DNA from 3 places in the Vibrio sp. TRT 29B02 genome. Region 1 is predicted to be linked to each of the others. Evidence: riboswitches for the same ligand, from Rfam matches in the RefSeq annotation. Region 1 holds a riboswitch; each other region holds the start of a gene.
The links. A riboswitch is a leader RNA that binds a small molecule or an ion and turns the genes downstream of it on or off. The one in region 1 is predicted to bind thiamine pyrophosphate.

Region 1 (7,400 bases):
GTCCAGCACTAATGACTGCTTGAGCCGGAGATAGGTAGCCACCTTCACGAATATTCAGGCTAGCAATGACACCATCCGCTGGCGCTTTAATTTCGATGGTCTGCTGAGCCTGACCACGACGCACGATGTCACTGATTTGCGCCCTATCGACCCCAAGGGTGACTAATCGCTCGGTCGCCCCTTTAATCATGCCCTTGCGTTGAGTCTGATGGGCACTGAGTAACTCTTCTTGTGCTTTGATCAGTTCAGGAGAGTAAAGAGAAAACAGCACACTGCCTTTTTCAACTTTTTCACCGACCGCGTTGATATAGAGTTTTTCAACCCAGCCAGACACGCGTACGTTGGTCTGCCATAGGTTACTTTCATCAAAGGCGATATAACCAACCGTTTCAATACGAGGCGCAAGTTCTGCAAGTTCTACTTGTGCGGTTTTCACGCCTAGATTGTTCTCCACCGAGGGATCGATAGTAACGGTACCAGGCTGGCTTGCTCCGCCATTTTGGTCTTCTGCATAAACAGGGATAAGATCCATCCCCATCGGTGACTTACCCGGTTTATCACGCTTGTAGTTTGGATCCATCGGCGCAACCCAGTACAGAGGCTCACTGTTAGAGACAGATTCTGAAGCTTGCGCCACACTCATATCATGGTTTGCACTCGGCAAATACATGCTGGCCGCAAAGCCCAATACGCCACCCACTACTAAAGCCACGCTGGCTACTTTAAATGTCGTCATCTTCTGTTCCTTTAATTTTGAATGCGCTGAGCCGGAGGCGTAATCTGATATTCAAACCCTCCCAATAAGGCGGCTAACTGGCTGCTCACCCTATTCCAATCTGTCATTAGCCGTTCTAGTTCAAGCTGCAATGCCAACTCATCGGTCGTTGCAGAGATAACATCACTGAACTGTGCGGTATTGTTTTGATAGCCACGTTCCACCGCCTCAGTACGAGAAGAAGCTTGAGGAATTAAGCTAGATTGGTATCGTTCGATCCGTTCGTTTAAGTTAGAACGGTCATTGAGCAAGGCATTCGCTTGTGCATTCATTTGCGCTAACAGGGTATCTTTCTGAGATAACGCCGCCCCAACCTGATACTGAGCCGCGGCGAGGTTGTTGTCCTGACGGTTGCCAGTAAACAGAGGAATATCCATCGTCAGGTAAGCACTAACAAGATCCGAAGCTGGCTGTCCGTTCATACCGTTGGCCTGTCGATAGGCGTACATCACTTCAACGCCAAACTGTGGCGTATAAGCCTGCTCTGCCATCTCTACCTGAGTCTGATTAACTGACACATTCAGTTCGGCCATCTTGATCATCGGATGCTGATTGAGCAGCGGATACAGATGGTTTGACTGACCAGCCTGATCGAGTTTGCTATCTAACATCGCCCAGTCGAGTTGATTACTTGCCTTGAGGGAAGAGGCACTATCGAGCCACTGAGACCCGAGCCACTCCGAAAGCTGAGCCACAATTCGACTCTGTTGCTGGCGGTTGGCCTGTAGTTTCTCATCGAGCTTATTGACTTGAAGTTGCGCATTGAGCAAGTCTTGAGCTTCACTTTTGCCAATTGAATAATTGGTCTGAAGATATTGCTCCATCTCGACCATCAGGCGACGATTTTCATCCAGTAGTCGCTGTGCGTGTTGCAAATAGCCCAATTCTAGCCATAGCTGAGTCATCTGATTGGCGACTTCACGTTCTCTGACTTCTATTTGCGCCGTCAGACCATCCGCTTGCTGGTTTGCTTGCTTTTGCTTGAGCTCTAGCGTTGACCCGCGCTCAAACTGCTGCATCAAACCAACAGAGATGTTGGTCATAGGATCTTTATCGAACTGAAAGCTGTCTACGGGTAAGCCACCCACGCCGACTTTCAACTTGGGATCCATCAAAGTGGCACTGGCCATGCCATTTGCACGCATTGCTTGTGCCTTGGCGGAAAACTCGGTGCGGTTTCCATCTTGGGATAACGCCGCCTCTATCAGAGACGTCAGTTGTTTAGTTGCGACCTCTCTTTGACCCGCTTCATTTCCATTTTGATGAGCGAAAGCAAACGCAGGCAAAGTCGCCAAACTCGCACTGACTACCAGCGCGACGAATCTTGGTTCTAAATTCACAATAATTACTCATTGTTTGAAGACACAATTGAAACTCCTGAACAGGCTGAAAATACAGTCAGTACCAAGAGAAAAGAGTTGTAATTTAAGAACTAAGCGGAAGGTGGACGCAGGAAGCTTTGTGGACGCATGATCTTGTCACCAATGGTAAGCGGATAATGCAAAGCTAGCGAATAGGTAATATCACTCAGAGACTGAGTATGCTGGATAGGATAGAAGGTCGTCGAACAAGCAGAAACACAACAGCGATGCGGGCCATCATCTGAGCTAGAACAACTTATCGTATTTGTTGATGGTTGCTTATCGATTGAGTGTGAACTTCGAAGTTCCTCAACCAAAGAGTGACAATCCGTATTGTTTGTCTGTAAAGATTCAGGCTGGTCAGTGGCATGTTGCTGATGCGACATCTGCGTACTGGAGTCCATAGCAGACATCATCGAAACCATCGACGGAGAACTGGCGGCATAACTCGACATCAACATTGCAATAATGCTGAAAATCACAATCATTAATGATTTAAGTGGATGAGTCATGGCGTACCTTTATCTATGAACTTTGGATGTTAATCCTTACCCCTAGGTAAAGGTCAAGAGCTTATGGCAAGAAAAAAGGATTGGTGCAGCACCAATCCTCTCTAAATTCGTCGACGATTACTCGTAATCTGAAGCGTATGTCTCTTCATAAGTATGTGAGTAAAGTTCGAACAAGTTACCAAACGGGTCTTCTAGGTAGACCATTTTTGCTGGCTTGCTGTCGTCTTCTGGATGGTAGCGCATCACATCCATACGTACCTTACCACCAAATTTCTCAACTTTTTCCATCACACCTTCGAAGTCATCTGTTTGTAGACAAAAGTGGAAGATACCCAAGCGCGAGAAATCAACCTCATGACGTTCCTGACGCTCTTTCATTTCAAATAGTTCCACGCCGATGCCATCAGTTGTCACTAAGTGGGCGATGTTGAAACCTTTAAATCCTTCACCGAATACTGCGATACACATGCGACCAATCGCCGTCTCGCGTTCTTCAACAACTTTAGTATTGTTCATCACAATGCTAAGACCTAGAGCTTGAGTGTAGAACTCAACCGCTTGATCCATATCGCCAACCATGATGCCCACGTGATTCATTTTCATAATCTGCTCCAAATACATTTCATTTGTTTGTTTCGATGAGCAGAGTATATGGCGCGCAGAGAATTACTTGAAATTATCATTAATTATAAAAATAATAACAAAAATTTATAATAAATTCTCCACTACTTGGCTAGTGGGTCGTACTCATCCGCCTAGAAAGCAGCTTATTGACTGCCCAATCAAATCGGGGAACAGCAGCATAAACCGCCGCAACGAATACAACAGAGCCGACTAAATCGATAGGCCTATGCATACCTAACCACAATCGACTATAGGCAACAGCGACAGCCCAACAACCGAGTAAAGCCGCAAGTGTGTAGCGTTTATTGCTAACAAAGATACCACCAAAAAACGCTAAACAAATCGCCGCAAAAATCGTGTGTCCTGATGGAAATGAGTAGTCTTTTTCGCCCTGCCAGTGACGGGTTCTCCACTCGGTGACTTGTTGCGAAATCTCATCTATCACTTGAGATTTTTGCAAGGAGTCTAGTTTGTAGAAGTGTTCTGGTTTGGGGATGAGTAACTGATGCGCGAGCAACTCGGTGTATGGGCGTGGGCTTTCGGTCAAATGCTTTAAGCCCGTTTTAGCAGCAAAACCGATCACCAGAATAATCGCTAGTTGCACCATTTTATTAATGAATTCTGGATGGTTGCCTATTATTCGCCAAGTGATAAACACCAAAAGCGATAGTGAAAACAAAAAACCTGAAGAACCCGCAGAGTCAGTCAGTACGGTGAAAACTATCCCAGTAAAGTCATTCACTTCACTGAGTAGATCAATATGACTCACAATTAACGACATCGGCGCGATAACCAGCAAAAATGCCACAAGCAGCACCAGACCATCACGCTTATTTTTCAACAGATTTTTCACGATATAGATTCACAGCAGCACAAGAGGAGAAGGAATAGTAGTTTACTTCACTGGCAGAAATTATCAGTTCAATGTCAAATTGGTGAAAGTTAACTCACCTCCACCAATCCGATCACGCTTTGGGACTTTATCACTCATGCGGCTAGCGAACATTGACATGACCACAGAAGAAATGGTTTACAGGGCCATGTCCTTGCCCCACTTTAAGCTGATCTGCGTGAGAGATGGCTTGAGAGATATACTGTTTGCCGAGATACACCGCCTTATGTAGGCGATGACCCTGAGCTAAATAAGAGGCAATCGCTGATGAGAGAGTACACCCCGTGCCATGGGTATTTTTGGTTTCAATTCGTTTGGCGCTCAACACTTCGCTGCTGTTTTGCTCAATCAACAGATCGCTACTCTTATCAGTTTTCTTCAAGTGGCCACCTTTGAGTAATACCGCTTTAGCGCCTAGCGCTTTGAGTGCATCGATCGTCTCCGTCATCTGGCTTTCATTGTGAGGAATATCCCTCCCAGTCAAAGCGGCACATTCAGGCAAGTTCGGGGTAATCAAGTCCGCTAAAGGAAGGAGCTGCTGTTTCAATGTTTCGACCGCCGATTGGGCTAATAATGGGTCACCACTGGTTGCAACCATGACCGGATCCACCACTAAATACTTGGGTTGATAGTAACGAATTTTTCTCGCGACCATCGCGATGATATCAGCGTCCGCGAGCATTCCAACTTTGACAGCAACCACATTAAGATCGGAGAAAACAGCATCGAGTTGGCTCTCAATATGTTCGACAGGGATAGGATGAATGGCACTAACACCGAGTGTATTTTGCGAGGTAACCGCCGTAATGACTGAACAGGCATAACTGCCCGTCGCGGATATCGCCTTAATGTCGGCTTGGATACCAGCACCACCACCGCTATCTGAGCCGGCAATAGTGAGTACAATAGGTGGTGTGTCTTGAGAGTGTGGCATTTTGGCTCCTACAACAAGACGTACAAGAACCTATGGCGATGAGCAGAGAGAGCTCAATGAGCCGATTTCTCCATCGAATGCCAGTATGACGACCGAACGGTCGATATACATATAGTTCCCTACGCCAGTGCTAACTGAATCAGGTTCAACGGGTCTCGCTTTGCGATCTCAGCCTTAATCCTATTGGGCAGGCTCCCCGACTATTGGTCACAAATCATAACAATAAACTTTCACCGATTACATCAATTATTTATCCGTCAGATGGAGGGGGCGTCCATTGTGAACTATAGTAGTTTAGCTCACGTGAATAAGGAGAGAATTATGAGCCAGGAGGCACTACTATCTCGTTTGAACGAGCTACCAAGGATTCAAAAAATTCTTCAAGAACTGCTAGACATGGTGACCAAAGACGACGTCGACTTCAGACTTCTTGCCAATAAAATTGCCACCGATCAGGTCTTGAGCGCACGCTTACTCAGATTAGCCAACTCTGCGCATTTTGGCGGTAACAAAACGATATCCTCAGTCAACGAGGCACTGGTTCGCGTTGGTACTGCACCGGTGAGGACGTTAGTTGTGGTTTCAGTGCTGTCAGGGGTATTTCCTAAGCTACCAACCTTAGATATCAGTAAATACTGGGAAGAGACGTTTGAAGTTTCCATTATTGCCAGTAAGATCGCCAATGTGACCGATATGGATGGAGACGAAGCTTTTACCACAGGTATCTTGCACAATATCGGTGAACTGATGATCCATGCGCTGGTTCCAGAACAGGCCAAAATCATCACCGCTCGGGTAGAAGCAGGAGAAAATGCCATCGCAGTTCAGGAAGAAATTCTTGATATCACTGCGCCAACATTAGGAGCGAAGTTAGCCAAGAGCTGGCACTTCCCAGATGTCATGATCGACGCCATCGCCAATTTTGACCAACCACGCGATGCAGAGATTTCACCTAAAATGGCCACCACCTTACACTTTGCCCGTTCGATTCATCGCGATTGGGACAAGTTAGAAAGTGATGAGGGCAAGAGCCGATATCTTGCCGAGCATCCCGACTCACGCTTGCTCAATATCTCCACGTCATTTGCCTCGACCATAGATCAATTTCGCGGCAATGGAAAAGCGTTAGCGATAGAGCTCAACGCAGCGTAAATCGTACGGCGAGCCTAGGCTCGCTTCCCCTACCAAAACAATGTGTTATCACCTAAACTAGGTTAGATAATTTTTTGTTATGGACCGTATTGATGCTAAACCCTTCTTGGCTAAAAACATTTGTCACTTTGGTTGATACCGGCCACTTCACCAAAACCGCAGAAAAACTGTTTATGACGCAACCCGGTGTCAGTCAGCATATCAAAAAACTAGAACACATCTGCGGACATGCGTTAATCGAAAGACACAACAAAACATTTGTCGTCACAGAAGCGGGAAGGACAGTCTATGACTACGCCAACCAACTAGAATCTGAACAAAAAAAGATGTTGAGTTCACTTAGCCAAGACGATCCGTACAGTGGTCTGGTGTCTGTCTCTTGTTCGGGTTCACTGGCGTTACTGCTCTACCCTCATCTGCTCAATTTACAATGTAAACACCCAGAGCTGATTCCCCTGCTGGAAGCGGCTCCTCACCACAAAATCCTTGCCGACGTCATCAAGGGCGAGGTCGACTTGGGGATTGTGGCAAACGAGCCTACTGATCCACGTATTGATTCACATAAGTTTGGTTCTGAGCCGTTATGCCTGATGCTACCTAAAGAAAAGATGACCAAAAAACTCGATGAAAAAGCGCTTAAAGAGCTCGGACTGATCAGACACCCTGATGCCGAACACTACTTGTCGCTCTATTTTTCACGCTGCGGGGAAAGCCAACTTGCCGCGATCAATATCAATCAAATCCCGACGACGGGATACATCAATCAACTGAGTCAGATTTTATTGCCTGTCGCGCAAGGACATGGGTTTACTATCTTGCCTAAAAGCGCTCTAGAGGCTTTTCCACTCAAAGAGCAAATCGCAGTCTACCAGCCCAAAAGTGAAGTGATTGAAACTCTCTATCTGCTGACTAAACGACACCGACAAATTCCGGCTCGCTTTGACACCATTAGGCAAGTCATGAAAAATCAGTTGAATTAGTTGAGAGGGATAAAACGCAAAAAGGAGCCACTGGCTCCTTTTTCACGTGTTTTGTACTTTTCATCATTTACGCCTCGAGAACATCTTCACCAGACATCTCGGAGATCAGCAACAAATCGTCTTCATCGAGTTTCATTCCCAACACGGGGACACCATGTTGAACTATCCAA
Region 2 (7,400 bases), on a different contig from region 1:
GAGAAGCTGATTGTAGATGGGTCTCAGTTTAAGGTGTTCTTCCAAGGCGAAGAAGTGGGTATTGTTCGATGGGACTTGGTTGGTGACCACAACGTCGATAATGCCTTGATGGCGATTGCAGCGGCGCGCCATGTCGGAGTGACACCAGATTTGGCCTGTGAGTCATTGGCTAAATTTATTAATACTAAGCGTCGTCTGGAACTGAAAGGTGAAGTGAACGGTGTGACCGTCTACGACGATTTTGCTCATCATCCTACCGCAATTGAACTTACCCTAGGTGGATTACGTAACAAGGTCGGCAAAGAGAAAATTATTGCGGTATTGGAACCGCGCAGCGCAACGATGAAACGTGGTGTTCATAAGGAAACCTTAGCGGCATCATTGGCAACCGCTGACGAAGTGTTTCTTTACCAGCCTGACAACATTGATTGGTCGGTGGAAGATGTAGCCAATCAGTGCCACCAACCTGCCCAAGTGAGCGCACAGATTGATGAACTTGTGGAGAAGATCGTGACGAGTGCGAAAGCGGGTGATCACATTCTTGTGATGAGCAATGGTGGCTTTGAAGGTATTCACACTAAGCTGGTGGATAAACTGGCTCAATAACGTAGTTTTAAAGAATGAACAAACAACATAAAGCCATCACTTTAGCTTTTACTGGAGCATCCGGTGCGCCTTACGGATTGCGGCTGTTAGAGTGCTTACTTGCTGCGGACTATCAAGTTTATCTGCTGATTTCGTCTGCCGCTCGTGTGGTTCTCGCTACCGAGCATGATCTGAAATTGCCCGCTCACCCTGAAGCGACACAGCAAGCGTTGGTTGACCATTTTAAATGTGCCCGAGAAAAACTGGTTGTCTGCGGCAAGGATGACTGGTTTTCTCCTGTTGCTTCGGGATCTGCGGCACCAAAACAGATGGTAGTGTGTCCTTGCTCAGCCGGTAGTGTAGCCGCGATTGCACATGGGATGTCGGATAATCTAATCGAGCGAGCAGCGGATGTGGTGATGAAGGAGCGTGGACAGCTTCTTTTGGTGGTGAGGGAGACTCCGTTTTCGACTCTTCATTTGGAAAACATGCTCAAATTGTCGCAGATGGGTGTCACGATTATGCCTGCGGCTCCAGGTTTTTATCATCAACCCAATTCGATAGAAGATCTTGTCGATTTTATGGTCGCACGTATTTTAGATCATCTTGGCATTGAGCAGGGCTTGGTACCGCGTTGGGGATATGACCAACGTAGTTAAGAGTTCTTCTCATCAACTCTAGCTATTGAGTCACATAACTATTACAATTTGTCCGTTACTCATCGGGGAGCGATAGAGGCCATTTATATTGGACTCAGCTGAGATCGAGCTTTGCTCGGGACCCGTGTACCTGAACCAGATAATGCTGGCGTAGGAATTGAGTCTGGACATCCTTAACCACATTGTCCCTCAAGCCTGTGCCGCTCATACAAGGAGAGAGCGAGCAGTGAAAACCACTCTAAATACCATTTCAATCAGTACTCTGGCTGTTGTTAGCCTAACGTCCTTTTCTGCTCTTGCAGCAGACAAAACCTTGACTGTTTACACTTACGATTCCTTCGCCGCAGATTGGGGTCCAGGCCCTACGGTAGAAAAAGCATTCGAAGCACAGTGTGGCTGTGACGTTAATTTTGTCGCGTTAGATGATGGTGTATCGATACTAAATCGCTTACGTCTAGAAGGGGAAAACAGCAAAGCGGACATCGTTTTGGGGTTAGACAACAATTTAATGGCAGAAGCGAAGAAAACGGGTTTGCTTAGCCAACATAATGTCGATACCAGTGCTGTGACTCTGCCGAATGGCTGGGATGACAAGACCTTTGTTCCTTATGACTTTGGCTATTTTGCTTTTGTTTACAACAAGGAAAGATTGGCGAATCCACCTACGAGCTTGAAAGAGTTGGTTGAATCTCGTGAAGATCTTAAAGTTATCTACCAAGACCCACGTACTTCAACGCCGGGACAAGGTTTAATGTTATGGATGAAGTCCGTCTACGGTGATGACGTTTCTCAGGCATGGCAAAAGTTAGCGAAAAAAACCGTTACCGTAACCAAAGGCTGGTCAGAAGCGTACTCGATGTTCCTTGAGGGTGAATCTGATTTGGTTCTTTCGTACACCACTTCACCTGCTTATCATTTGATTGCTGAGAACGACGCGAAATTTGCGGCAGCAGACTTCGCTGAAGGTCATTACACTCAAGTGGAAGTGGCAGCCAAAGTTAAGGGTTCAAAAAACGAACAGCTTGCTGATGAGTTTATGAATTTTATCCTCAGTGACGGTTTCCAATCGGCGATGCCAACGGGTAACTGGATGTATCCAGTAACGGGAGTTGCATTACCGAAAGGTTTTGAGACTCTGACAGTACCAAGCAAAGCTCTCGGTTTTAGTGCTGATGAAGTGGCGGATAATCGCAAGTCATGGATTCGTGAGTGGCAAAGCGCATTAACTTTCTAAGGTTGTCTTTTGCGTAACATTCCCAAAATAGGCATTTGGGTCGCGATATTTATCGCGGCCTTTGTTATTTCTGCCTTAGGTGCATTGCTGGTCAATGCGCCAACTCTCGATGTGAGTCATGTTTGGAGTGATCCTTACTATCGTCATGTTACCAAGTTCAGCTTCTACCAGTCATTCCTTTCGACTGTGATCAGTGTAGGTTTGGCGATTCCTGTGGCGCACGCGCTCTCGCGTCGACAGTTCCTAGGCAAAGCGTTATTACTCAAGCTGTTTGCGACCACGCTCGTTTTACCTGTGCTGGTTGGTGTTTTTGGGCTACTGGCTATTTATGGTAATAGTGGTTTAGTGGCTCAGTTATTTACCAGTTTAGACAGTAAACTCCCATTTTCGATTTATGGGTTGAATGGTATTTTGCTTGCCCATGTGTTCTTTAATCTTCCTTACGCAACCCGTCTGTTATTACAAGCTTTAGATTCGATTCCTCAGCAACAGCATAAGCTTTGTGCTCACCTCGGGATGGGGCACTGGGACAAATTTCGTTGGGTTGAATGGCCCCGTATTCGACAACAGCTCCCACATGTCAGTGGTTTGGTCTTTATGCTTTGCTTTACGAGTTTTGCAACAGTAATGGCATTAGGGGGAGGCCCAAAATCAACCACTATTGAGCTTGCCATTTATCAAGCGATTAAATTTGATTTTGACTTACAGGCCGGTGCTCTGCTGGCGATCTGGCAGATGATGTTGTGTGGTGTTATGGCTTTGGCTATTCAACGCTTAGCTAAACCTATGGCGGTGACGCCAGGTAGCCAGTCTAGATATGTCTATCTATGTAAAGACACTCGGGCATCTAAGTGTTGGGACTGGGGGTGGATATGTGCTGCGATGTTACTTGTTTTGCCTCCGTTACTGATGGTGGTGTTGAGTGGTCTCAATCAGCAGGCGCTAGAGATATTTAGCGATGGCCGTTTTTGGTTGGCGTTATGGGCATCGGTAAAAGTTGCAACGCTGGCTAGCTTTGTTGCGGTGATAGCGGGTGTCTCGATATTGATTACTAGCCGTAGGTTAAGGCTCAATAAACGGGAAAAGAGCGCGGATCATATAGAGTTGATCGGGACGATTATTCTTGTCACACCAGGGCTAGTGATTTCAACAGGTGTGTTTCTATTACTGCGCAGTTTTACCGATGTGTTTAGCCTTGCGTTCTTTGTTGTCGTAGCTGTGAATGCCTTGATGGGGCTGCCTTATGTGATAAAAACATTAGCTCAGCCGATGCTGCATATAGAACAGCAATACCAATATGTATGTGCCAGTCTAGGAATGAAAGGGTGGCAACGTTTTCGGGTTGTCGAATGGAAAGCGCTCAAGAAGCCGCTCGCCCATGCATTTGCAATTAGCTTTATGTTTGCCATCGGTGATCTAAGCGCGATTGCCTTGTTTGGTAGCCAAGAATTTCGCACACTACCACTGTATCTTTTCCAACTCCTTGGTAGCTATCAAATGGACGCTGCAGCGGTAGTCTCCTTAACGTTATTAATGCTCAGTGTCGGTTGTTTTGCTGTGATTGAGAAACTGCTTAAAGCGAATTCAAAGGTAAATTATGTTAGCGCTGACTAAAGTCGATTATTACTACCATGATGAGTTGTTTCATTTTGATGTGAGTGTCGCACAAGGTTCTGTTGTGGCTTTGATGGGGCCTAGTGGTGCTGGTAAATCGACACTGTTGGCCTTAGTTGCGGGTTTTATTGAGCCTAGTAGTGGGCGGATTGAAGTAAACGGTGCCAATCTTGTGGGGCAAGAACCTCATCAACGTCCTTTTGCTATGTTGTTTCAAGAACACAACTTATTTGCTCATTTAACAGTAAGGCAGAATATTGCATTGGGCTTACACCCTGGCTTGAAATTGACTGCCGAGCAGAATAAACAGGTGGAACAAGCGGCTAAGCAGGTTGGCGTTGAGGAGTACCTTGAGCGTTTACCAGAGCAACTCTCCGGTGGTCAACGTCAGCGAGTTGCGTTGGCTCGTAGCTTCGTCCAGCCTCATCCCATCTGGTTACTTGATGAACCTTTCTCAGCTCTCGATCCGATTCTACGTGAGGAAATGCTGGGACTGGTTAAAACCTTAGCAAGAGAGCGACAAATTACCGTACTGATGGTGACTCATCATATTAGTGATGCCAGAGCAATTGGTAGTGATTTTATCTATGTTGCTAATGGAAAAGTGGAAGTGACGGGCAAGATAACGGAGTTATCGTCACAGCATCAAAATGTATCGTTGAGTGATTTTGTTAGAGCAGGGGAATAGCTCTAACAAAAAGGCCGATGGATGACATCGGCCTTTAGAGTGCGTTTAATTGCAGAGGCTAATTAGCTCGCCGCTTCATTTAATGCTTTTAACATTTGAAAAATTTCGCGAGATGCCTTTGGTGGTTTATTCGCTGATTTTTCCTTTGTTGCCTGACGCGCTAGCTGACGAAGACGCTGACGATCCGCATCGGGATATAGTTCTACTGCATCATTGATAGCAGCATCCCCTTTCTCGATGATACGGTCGCGCAACAGCTCAAGTTTGTGTAACTCTGCGGTTGCTTGAGAGTGTTTGTTTCGTACTTTATCCAGTGCAGCTTGCAGCGGCTCTGGATCTTCTAAACGCATCAGTCTACCAATGTACTGAAGCTGACGACGACGAGCTTCATTTTTGAAACGTTGCGCGTCTTTGATTGCGTCTGCAAGGTCTTCACTGAGTGGAAATTTTTCAAGCACCGAAGGTTTCAGGCTAACGAGTTCTTCACCCAGCTTTTGAAGCTCGTCCATATCGCGTTTCATTTCGGTTTTACTAACCCAAATGATCTCTTCTTCCTCTTCCCATGGCGCTTTTTGATTCTTACGTGCCATCTTTCTGCCTTATTTGAACATCTATTTCTCTATTTTAACAAGAATCGTGGGGAGAAAGCGAAATTCTTGTTATTCTAATGGCAATTGATTTTGAGAAATTAAGTAAATATGGACGTAAGACAGCAAGTTGCTCAACAAAGAGTTGAGTTAGAAGCAGCAGTGGCAAAAGCGCTGGAAATGGCAGCAGAGAAATCTGATGCTGCAGAAGTGGCCATAAGCAAGACGACGGGCTTAAGTGTATCGACTCGTATGTGCGAAGTGGAGAACGTTGAGTTTAATAGCGATGGTGCTCTAGGTATTACGGTATATCGCAATCAACGCAAAGGCAGTGCGTCAACATCTGACTTGAGCGAAAAGGCGATTCAACAGACCGTACTTGCTGCGCTTGATATTGCTCAGTACACATCGGAAGATCCGTATGCAGGGCCAGCGCCTAAAGAATTGATGGTTAAAGAAATCCCAGATCTTGACCTGTTCCACCCTGATACGCCTGATCCTGATGTTGCTGCGCAAATCGCGATTGCTGCTGAGCGACAGGCTTTGTCTTACAGCGATAAGATTAAACAGAGTGATGGTGCAAGCTATGACAGCCACTACGGCTTGAAAGTTTATGGTAACAGCCACGGCCTATTGGCGAGTTATGCATCTAGCCGACACAGTACGAGCTGTTGCGTGATTGGACAGGGGCGTAATGGCGAAATGGAACGTGATTACAGCTATACCGTCGCCCGCCATAAAGATGATTTATGGACGCCAGAAGTGGTTGGCCAGAAAGCGGCTGAGAAAACGGTCAGCCGTCTTGATGCACAAAAAATGAAAACAGGTAAATACCCAGTTATGTTCGCTGCTGACGTTGCCACTGGATTGTTAGGGCATCTCGTGATGGCGATCAGTGGAGGCAATCTTTACCGTAAATCGTCATTCTTACTTGATCATCTTGGCAAACAGATTCTTCCTGAGTGGTTTAGTGTCTCGGAGCGCCCTCACGTTCTTCGAGGTCTTGCCTCGACGCCATTCGATAGTGAAGGGGTTTTCACTCAAGATCTTGAAATCATTACCGATGGTGTACTTGCAACATATCTTCTTACTAGTTACGCAGCACGTAAGATGAACATGACGCCAACAGGCCATGCTGGTGGCATCCATAACTGGTTTGTAAAATCGACAGGTCAGAACTTCGATCAAATGCTGAAAGAGCTAGGCACGGGGTTATTGGTCACCGAAGTAATGGGTCAAGGCGTGAATGTTGTCACTGGCGATTACTCTCGTGGTGCTGCGGGCTTCTGGGTTGAAAACGGTCAGATTCAATATCCGGTGTCTGAAATCACCATTGCGAGCAACTTGAAAGAGATGTTTAACCAGATTGTTGCGGTGGGCAATGATGTTGAAACTCGCTCCCAAATCCAGACTGGGTCAATCTTGCTTGAATCGATGAAAGTCGCGGGCGAATAAGGTAAACCTTTGAGCTTGAAGGGTTGGTATAGTGTGCCAACCCTTCAAGATTTCCTCGCTACTTTTCAAACAACTCCGCATGCAGTTTTTGAATGGCGAGACGTGATACGGATTCATTGACCAAGAAACATAAATTGTGCGGGCTTGCGCCGTAACAAATCATTCGTAAGTTCAAGTCCTCCAAAGTACCAAATACCTGCTTCGCGTAACCTTTACTTTCACTCATGTTATTACCGATCAGAGCGACGACACTAAGATTATGCTCAACCTCTACACTACAAAGCTCTTCCAGTTCAACACGCGCTGATTCGGGTAATTGTGGTGCGCCACCCGATGTTCCCGTTTGATCAAGAGTTAGAGAAACACTGATCTCTGATGTCGTGATGAGATCGACGGATACCTTATGCTTCGCCAGTATTTCGAATACTTTCGCCAAAAAGCCGTACGCGTGGAACATTTGGGCACTGCGCAGCGTGACCATGGTTTGGTTGTTGCGCAAAGCCAATGCACGGAATAGTGGTGAGCTTTCGACTTGATGACGTATCCAGGTGCCGCCCTTCTCTGGCTCTTTCGATGAA
Region 3 (7,400 bases), on a different contig from region 1:
AAACTGTTCAAGCTCCGCGTCATTTGAAGCGTATCCCCCAGGCTGAGTTTTTGACGCCGCTGACATACTCGTAATACCTAGTGATAAAACATTATCTCTAAACTGAGGTGACTCTCTGGTAGAAAGTGACAACTCAACTTCTGGATTGAGCAATCGATATGCGCAAATAAGCTGGACTAACTGTTTATCGCTCATAACAGATTTCGGTACAACGGAGCTTTCTCCCCCCTCACATGGTCGCAGCCGAGGAAAAGAAATTGAGTAACGTGATTGCCAATACGTCCGTTCGAGATAGTCGAGATGTGCTGCAACGTAAAAACAATCAGTGCGCCACTCATCCAAACCAATTAGAGCTCCGATACCAATTTTGTCGATACCAGCCTTAGCTAATCTATCTGGCGTATCCAACCTAAAGTCAAAATCCATTTTATTGCCACGCAAATGATGTTTGGCATAAGTGGAAGCGTTATAAGTTTCCTGATAGACCATGACCGCATCCAAACCGAGTGTTTTAAGCTCTGCGTATTGATGCTCCTGTAATGGCTGAACCTCCATAGCTAAGTAGTTAAAGCGCTGCTTTATTAGTGGAACCATCTCCCTAAAGTAGTTCATGCCTACCTTAGTCTCATGCTCACCAGTTACCAGCAGCACATTGTCAAACTTCATACGCTTTATCGCCTCGACTTCTGCCTCGATTTCTGGCTTATTCAATGTGCGACGTTTAATGCGATTCTCCATAGAAAATCCACAATAGGTACAAGCGTTGGCACATAAGTTTGAAAGATAGAGCGGTATATAGAGCGACATCGTGTTACCAAAGCGTGTACGTGTCGCTGAATATGACAGTTGGGCCATTTGCTCAAGATAGGGCTCTGCTGCTGGAGAGATTAGCGCTTTAAAATCTTCCAAGTCTCGCCGGCTCTTAGCCAAAGCATTCTCAACGTCTTTGGCGGTTTTGGCATAGATCGACATCGAAATATCATGCCAATTGTATTTTTTGTACTGTTCAACAAAACTCATTCGCTCTCCTCACTGCTGTTTACGACAGTTGATCGAGAAATGATGTGAGAGGACTAGATGCAATCGCATGGTTTGCTTTTCCTGCGAGTCCTGCTTCAAATGCCATGCGACCAGATTCGACGGCCAATTTGAATGCTATCGCCATCTCTACAGGATGAGTAGATGCCGCAATCGCTGTGTTGACAAGCACGGCATCTGCACCCATTTCCATCGCGAGTGCAGCATGAGATGGTGCACCAATACCAGCATCGACAACAACGGGGACATTCGCTTGGTCAATAATGATCTCAAGAAAGTCGCGCGACACAACACCTTTGTTGCTGCCGATTGGCGCTCCAAGAGGCATAACAGCAGCGCACCCTACTTCCTCTAAGCGCTTACATAACACCGGATCAGCATGGCAATAAGGTAGAACGATAAAACCATCTTTAACCAGTTGTTCTGCTGCAAGCAGCGTCTCTATTGGGTCTGGCATTAGGTACTTAGGATCAGGATGGATTTCCAACTTAAGCCAGTTGGTTGCTAACGCTTCCCTCGCTAAATGAGCTGCGAAGATTGCGTCCTTTGCGGTTTTTGCACCAGAGGTGTTCGGAAGTAAGTTAACACCTGCATTGATAAGTGGCTGCAAGATATTATCTTGCTTATCGTTAACATCAACACGCTTAAGAGCCATAGTGGCTAACTCAGAGCCAGATGCCTCAATGGCTTTTACCATCAACTCACTATTGGCGAACTTCCCTGTTCCGGTAAACAGACGAGAGCTAAATTTTTTGTCGGCAATTTTAAGCATTGATTCAGCCCCCTGCTATAGCTTGAAATAGAGAGATGCTGTCTCCCTCAATGAGAATGGTATTGCTCCAGTCACTGCGTGGCACAACCTGATTATTGATCGCAAATACGTACCCAGAATCCGTAATGGCAAACTGGGTCACTATGTTTTCTAGGTTACAGCCAAAAGGTACAAGCTGTGGAATTGAATTGATCTCAATGGTTATCGTCGAACTACTGGTACTATCTAGCGAATTAGACGACACCGAAACTTTATTTGATGTACTCATATTTGCACCTCTGAAACTTTAGTCTGACTTAACGACCCACAAGCAGAACATTGACTATCTCTGTTTATCGATAAGGTTTGCCAAGCAAGCTTTAACCCATCAAATAGATGTAAGGTTGCGGGCTGAAAGTGAAACTTGCCGGTAACTAAAAGCTGAATTGCCGCGATGGCTTGATAGTTACCCATTGTGCCAACAACAGGACCCAGCACTCCGCTCTCGCTGCATCTAACCGGATGTGTTAGCTCATCGAACGGGAACAAACAGCGATAACAGCCATTTTCGGAGTCGGAATTACGATAATCGAATACGGAAAACTGACCTTTCCATCCTATTGCCGCGGCCGTGATCAGAGGTTTGCGCTGTTCAATACAAGCTTGATTGGTCATCTGTCGAGTCGTCATGTTGTCGCTACAATCCAAAACGACATCAGCAAGCATGACCTCGAGACTCAATTGCCGACTATCTAGTCGTCTATTGATCGCTCTAATAGCAACGTTAGAATTCAACGCTCTAATTTGCGTTTGAGTCGCAATGACCTTTGGTCTATTGACGTCCTGCTCCCGATATATGACTTGACGATGCAAGTTACTCGGATCAACCACATCATCATCGACAATCACTATCTTTCCTACCCCTGCGCCGGATAGGTATAGACTCGCAGCACTGCCTAATCCACCACAACCGATGATTAATACGTGTGCTTCTGATAACGCCAGCTGCCCTAGTTCAGCAAACTCAGGTAAGGCGATTTGGCGCTGATATCTAACAAATTCTTCATCACTTAGCATGTGTAAGTTCCTCTGAATTGTTTTTGTCTCGAACGCTGTGCTTACTCATTACTTGTTGAAAAAACTCTATAGCCTGCTCTATTGAGTCAGCTTCAGTGATTGCTCTGACTACCGCGAGACTGGAAACCCCACACTGCCAAACTTGATGCGCATTTGTTTGATCAATACCACCAATCGCTACGGTAGGAAGTCCTTGGTTCCCATGATAAGGAATGGTATCGATCAATTGCTGGTATAGAGCCAACCGAACCAATCCTTGTGGTAATGAAGGCATTTGCTTTGTGGTTGTTGGGAATATATGCCCTAAGGCGATGTAACTCGGATAAATCTGCGCTATACGTAGCAACTCATAATACCCATGTGTCGACAGCCCAAGACATACTCCAGCTTCTCTCAGTAGATCGAGGTTGGACTGCTCTATATCTTCTTGTCCAAGATGAACACCGAAGGCACAGTGCTTTATCGCCAGCTGCCAATAGTCATTGATAAACACCTGAGCGTGGTACTGGCGACCAAGCGCTACAGCTCTTTCTATTTGCTGCTCTAAATCATGCCGATGTGGATCTTTAATTCGTAGCTGAATCGTCTTCACGCCTAACTCAAGTAAACGCTCGATCCATTCAACACTGTTAACAACAGGATATAGACCCAACGCTAACTTCGATAACGATGGAAAAGATAAGGCTTGATTTGCAGTCGACCAATTCACATCAATACCAAGTCGTGAATCAGTTAAAACAGGTACAGGAAAATGAGCATAGGAACTTGGCCATGTTTTGTTGAACCCCATCCTTGGATTGGAAAGTGTTTCACGTGAAACATCATCACAGGAAGCCAACATTGCTCGGGCTAATGTCAGTGCATCTTCAATAGGAAAGTCCAGAGCAAGTAGTGTCAGCACCCACACAAAATGCGCTTTGGGATGAAACAAGAGCGAAGGCGCAGCGGAAAGTGCTCGCACCTCCCCTGTGTCTGGATGCCTCCAGATATCGAACTGCGACAGAATGCAACTTACATCGCCTTGCTCAGCATCTTCTACATCGATATAAATAGAATTCTTGGGTTGCTCTAGATATCTCTCAATATCAATCGAACCATGATAGTAAAGCACGTAATCTAGAAGCACCTGACCATCATGCTTAGATATTAAGTCTGTACTGATGTGAGTGATATGTTGGTCGCGAACAAGTTGGAAATGTAGAGTTGGGCTAACGCCCAACTCAATACACTCGATATCAAATCCTTGTTCTCTAGCCAACAACAGACATTGCTGAACATTCCCCGTCATTGCAATACATGACGCAGGTATAAGGATTTTCATCACTACTCTGCTACCTCTGGCTGAACAGCAGGATGGTACAACTCTGAACCTGTAGAACGAAATTCTGCCGATTTTTGACGCATTCCTTCCAGCGGGTCATCGAGCATTTTTATCGATATAGCTTGATCTGCTGCCACCTGTTCGGTGTCTTTAGCATACTCACGAACTTCCTGTGAGATCTTCATAGAACAGAACTTAGGACCACACATTGAACAGAAATGAGCAACTTTGCCCGACTCTTGTGGCAGAGTCTCATCGTGGAAAGCACGCGCTGTATCTGGGTCTAGCGCTAGGTTAAATTGATCCTCCCAACGGAACTCAAAGCGAGCTTTTGACAAAGCATTATCACGAACCTGGGCACCAGGATGCCCTTTCGCTAAATCTGCCGCATGTGCAGCAAGCTTGTAGGTAATCATCCCGGTTTTAACATCTTCTTTGTTAGGCAAACCAAGATGCTCTTTTGGCGTCACATAACAAAGCATTGCGCAGCCATACCAACCTATCATCGCAGCTCCAATACCAGAGGTAATGTGGTCGTAGCCTGGAGCAATATCAGTTGTGAGCGGACCAAGTGTATAAAAAGGGGCTTCATGACAGTGTTCTAGCTGCTGATCCATATTCTCCTTGATCATATGCATTGGGACATGGCCTGGCCCCTCAATAATGACCTGAACATCGTATTCCCAAGCTATCTTGGTGAGTTCACCAAGCGTGCGTAGCTCAGCAAACTGAGCTTCATCATTAGCATCAGCAACTGAGCCTGGGCGAAGACCATCACCTAACGATAGTGCGACATCATACTTCGCGCAGATCTCGCATATCTCGCTAAAGTTCGTGTAGAGGAAGCTTTCTTGATGATGAGCTAAACACCATTTGGCAATAATGGAACCGCCCCGCGAAACGATACCTGTTACTCGTTTGGCCGTCATTGGCACATATCGAAGAAGAAGTCCGGCATGAATAGTAAAGTAATCAACACCTTGCTCCGCTTGTTCGATTAGCGTATCACGCATCACCTCCCAGTTAAGGTTTTCGGCAATACCGTTCACTTTTTCAAGAGCCTGATACATAGGAACCGTACCAATTGGCACTGGACTGTTACGCAATATCCACTCTCGTGTTTCGTGTATATTGCGCCCTGTTGAGAGATCCATAACCGTATCGCCCCCCCAACGAGTGGCCCACACCAACTTCTCAACCTCCTCCTCGATAGACGATGTAACCGATGAATTGCCGATATTAGCGTTGACCTTAACTAGAAAGTTTCGGCCAATAATCATAGGTTCAGACTCTGGATGGTTGATATTAGATGGGATTATTGCGCGTCCATGAGCAACTTCATTACGAACAAACTCAGCGGTAATGTCTTTGGGCAAGTTGGCACCGAAACTTTGACCAGGATGTTGTTGATTAAGCACTTCATCACGATACTTGGCGCGTCCCATATTCTCGCGCAAAGCGATGTACTCCATCTCAGGAGTAATTAATCCTTTACGGGCGTAGTGCAGTTGAGTCACACAGTGACCGACTTTAGCGCGTCGAACTCTTGGTAGATTGCCGTAACGAAGGTCATCTAACGTTTCGTCTGCCAATCGCTGCTTAGTGTAAATCGAACTGACATCGTCAAGAATTTCAGTATCGCTACGCTCTTCAATCCAAGTTTCTCTAAGCTTAGGGAGTCCGTTATACAGATCTATTTTGTGGTTTGGATCGGTATAGACACCGGAAGTGTCATAGACGCGTACAGGTTCATTAGGCTCAAAGATGGGGGATTCTTTAGTGCCACCGATTAGACTATCAGACAGCGTGATTTCTCGCATAGGGACCTGAATGTCAGGACGAGTGCCCTCTACGTACACTTTTTGTGAATTAGGATACGGTTGAACAGACAACGTATCGATGAATTGTTTAGCTTCCAGTCTCGCTTGTTTGCGACTCGACATAGCATTTTTCCTTGCTTGTTATTCTAGATAAAAAGATTTTGGATAAAAATGCTTGGCGGAAAGATGCGACAAGAGGTATCGAAAACAGTGCTAAAAGTATGACTGTTTACAGAATCGATATTTGATATTAACCAGTTTGATACTGGTTAAGGTATCTTCTCTTGTTCCCTTCGCAGATACTAATCTGATCAGGTTCAACGGATCCCGAATTAACGGTCTCAGCCTTATGGCACTCCGACAAGTAAAGCGAGTATATAAAATCGGCTTGGTTAAACCAAGCCGACCTGTACAAAAATTGTTAAAAAAATGAACAAAAAATCACTACGAACTTTTGACCAGTAGATGAAATCCTACCCAAGCAGCAGAGATACTCAACGCGACATTGAGCAACACGTTCAGTCCCATCTTGAAAAATGCGCCTTGCTGCATGAGTAAAACGTTATCCATCGAAAAAGTAGAAAACGTAGTCAAGGCACCTAAGAAGCCAAGACCGATAATCTGTCTCCATGGCTCTGGTGCAAGAAGCTCGTTCTCAAACGCTGCAATCAGCAAGCCCATTATAAAAGAACCCACCACATTAACGGTTAGCGTACCGTATGGAAAGCCTCGACCAAACAGCATGATACATAACTCAGATATCAAATAACGCGAACAAGCACCAAAGGCACCCCCCACTGCGATAAAACCAAGAATAGAAAGCTGACCCATAACTCCCCCAAAAACTATTTTCTGGTTGATATTGTATCGATCATCGATAAATAATCGACCAAAATTCATAGCATCTTAAATCAAACAAAGTTTGAAATTTAAAAGGTTACAGGTGTCACTAATGGAGCTGGAATATTATCTTTGCTCATACCCTCCCACTCAAATACAAAATCAATTAACTCTGCATTATTAAGATCAAGCTTAGGAATTGGATTCAAGGGAATAACGGGAATCACTGACTGATCAGGCAGATCAGATTCGATCACCGAAAAGGAACAGAGAGGAAATGGAAAAGGCCCTTTCATCTGACGCACAAAAATGCGCTCTCCAGCCGCTGGAGCGATAAAGGTGATATCAACCCTCATTCCGGGTCTAATCTTATGCTGAGATAGCTTATAGAGCGTTCTAATCATAGACATAATTACCCAGCTCATCCCGAGACCCAATTAGCGTACAAGCCGGAAGAACAGAAAGGGCTGAGAATGCAAAAAGGCCCTAGTCTTTCGACTAGAGCCTTCTTAATTATGGCAGGGGTGGAGAGATTCGAACTCCCAACACGCGC

Region 2: it holds a riboswitch for thiamine pyrophosphate, as region 1 does, so the genes downstream of both, thiB (thiamine ABC transporter substrate binding subunit) here and thiD (bifunctional hydroxymethylpyrimidine kinase/phosphomethylpyrimidine kinase) in region 1, are expected to answer to the same signal.
Region 3: it holds a riboswitch for thiamine pyrophosphate, as region 1 does, so the genes downstream of both, thiC (phosphomethylpyrimidine synthase ThiC) here and thiD (bifunctional hydroxymethylpyrimidine kinase/phosphomethylpyrimidine kinase) in region 1, are expected to answer to the same signal.

Annotation. Positions count from the first base shown of each region.
Region 1 covers NZ_JBNJOJ010000025.1:26,792-34,191, reverse strand. Annotated here, with positions in the region: gene ACQEXT_RS15260 (efflux RND transporter periplasmic adaptor subunit) at 1-736, opposite strand, end outside; gene ACQEXT_RS15255 (TolC family protein) at 748-2,115, opposite strand; gene ACQEXT_RS15250 (hypothetical protein) at 2,208-2,648, opposite strand; gene ACQEXT_RS15245 (VOC family protein) at 2,766-3,251, opposite strand; gene ACQEXT_RS15240 (phosphatase PAP2 family protein) at 3,382-4,125, opposite strand; gene thiD (bifunctional hydroxymethylpyrimidine kinase/phosphomethylpyrimidine kinase) at 4,268-5,098, opposite strand; TPP riboswitch at 5,198-5,307, opposite strand; gene ACQEXT_RS15230 (HDOD domain-containing protein) at 5,420-6,250, shown strand; gene ACQEXT_RS15225 (LysR family transcriptional regulator) at 6,343-7,230, shown strand; gene ACQEXT_RS15220 (hypothetical protein) at 7,298-7,400, opposite strand, start outside.
Region 2 covers NZ_JBNJOJ010000014.1:80,257-87,656, reverse strand. Annotated here, with positions in the region: gene mpl (UDP-N-acetylmuramate:L-alanyl-gamma-D-glutamyl-meso-diaminopimelate ligase) at 1-606, shown strand, start outside; gene ACQEXT_RS10670 (flavin prenyltransferase UbiX) at 621-1,244, shown strand; TPP riboswitch at 1,298-1,418, shown strand; gene thiB (thiamine ABC transporter substrate binding subunit) at 1,471-2,478, shown strand; gene thiP (thiamine/thiamine pyrophosphate ABC transporter permease ThiP) at 2,488-4,092, shown strand; gene thiQ (thiamine ABC transporter ATP-binding protein) at 4,076-4,780, shown strand; gene yjgA (ribosome biogenesis factor YjgA) at 4,843-5,370, opposite strand; gene pmbA (metalloprotease PmbA) at 5,479-6,822, shown strand; gene lysC (lysine-sensitive aspartokinase 3) at 6,881-7,400, opposite strand, start outside.
Region 3 covers NZ_JBNJOJ010000033.1:11-7,410, reverse strand. Annotated here, with positions in the region: gene thiH (2-iminoacetate synthase ThiH) at 1-1,020, opposite strand, end outside; gene ACQEXT_RS17585 (thiazole synthase) at 1,040-1,810, opposite strand; gene thiS (sulfur carrier protein ThiS) at 1,815-2,078, opposite strand; gene ACQEXT_RS17575 (HesA/MoeB/ThiF family protein) at 2,075-2,866, opposite strand; gene ACQEXT_RS17570 (thiamine phosphate synthase) at 2,856-4,190, opposite strand; gene thiC (phosphomethylpyrimidine synthase ThiC) at 4,190-6,130, opposite strand; TPP riboswitch at 6,279-6,377, opposite strand; gene crcB (fluoride efflux transporter CrcB) at 6,452-6,838, opposite strand; partial or broken gene ACQEXT_RS17555 (multicopper oxidase family protein) at 6,952-7,269, opposite strand.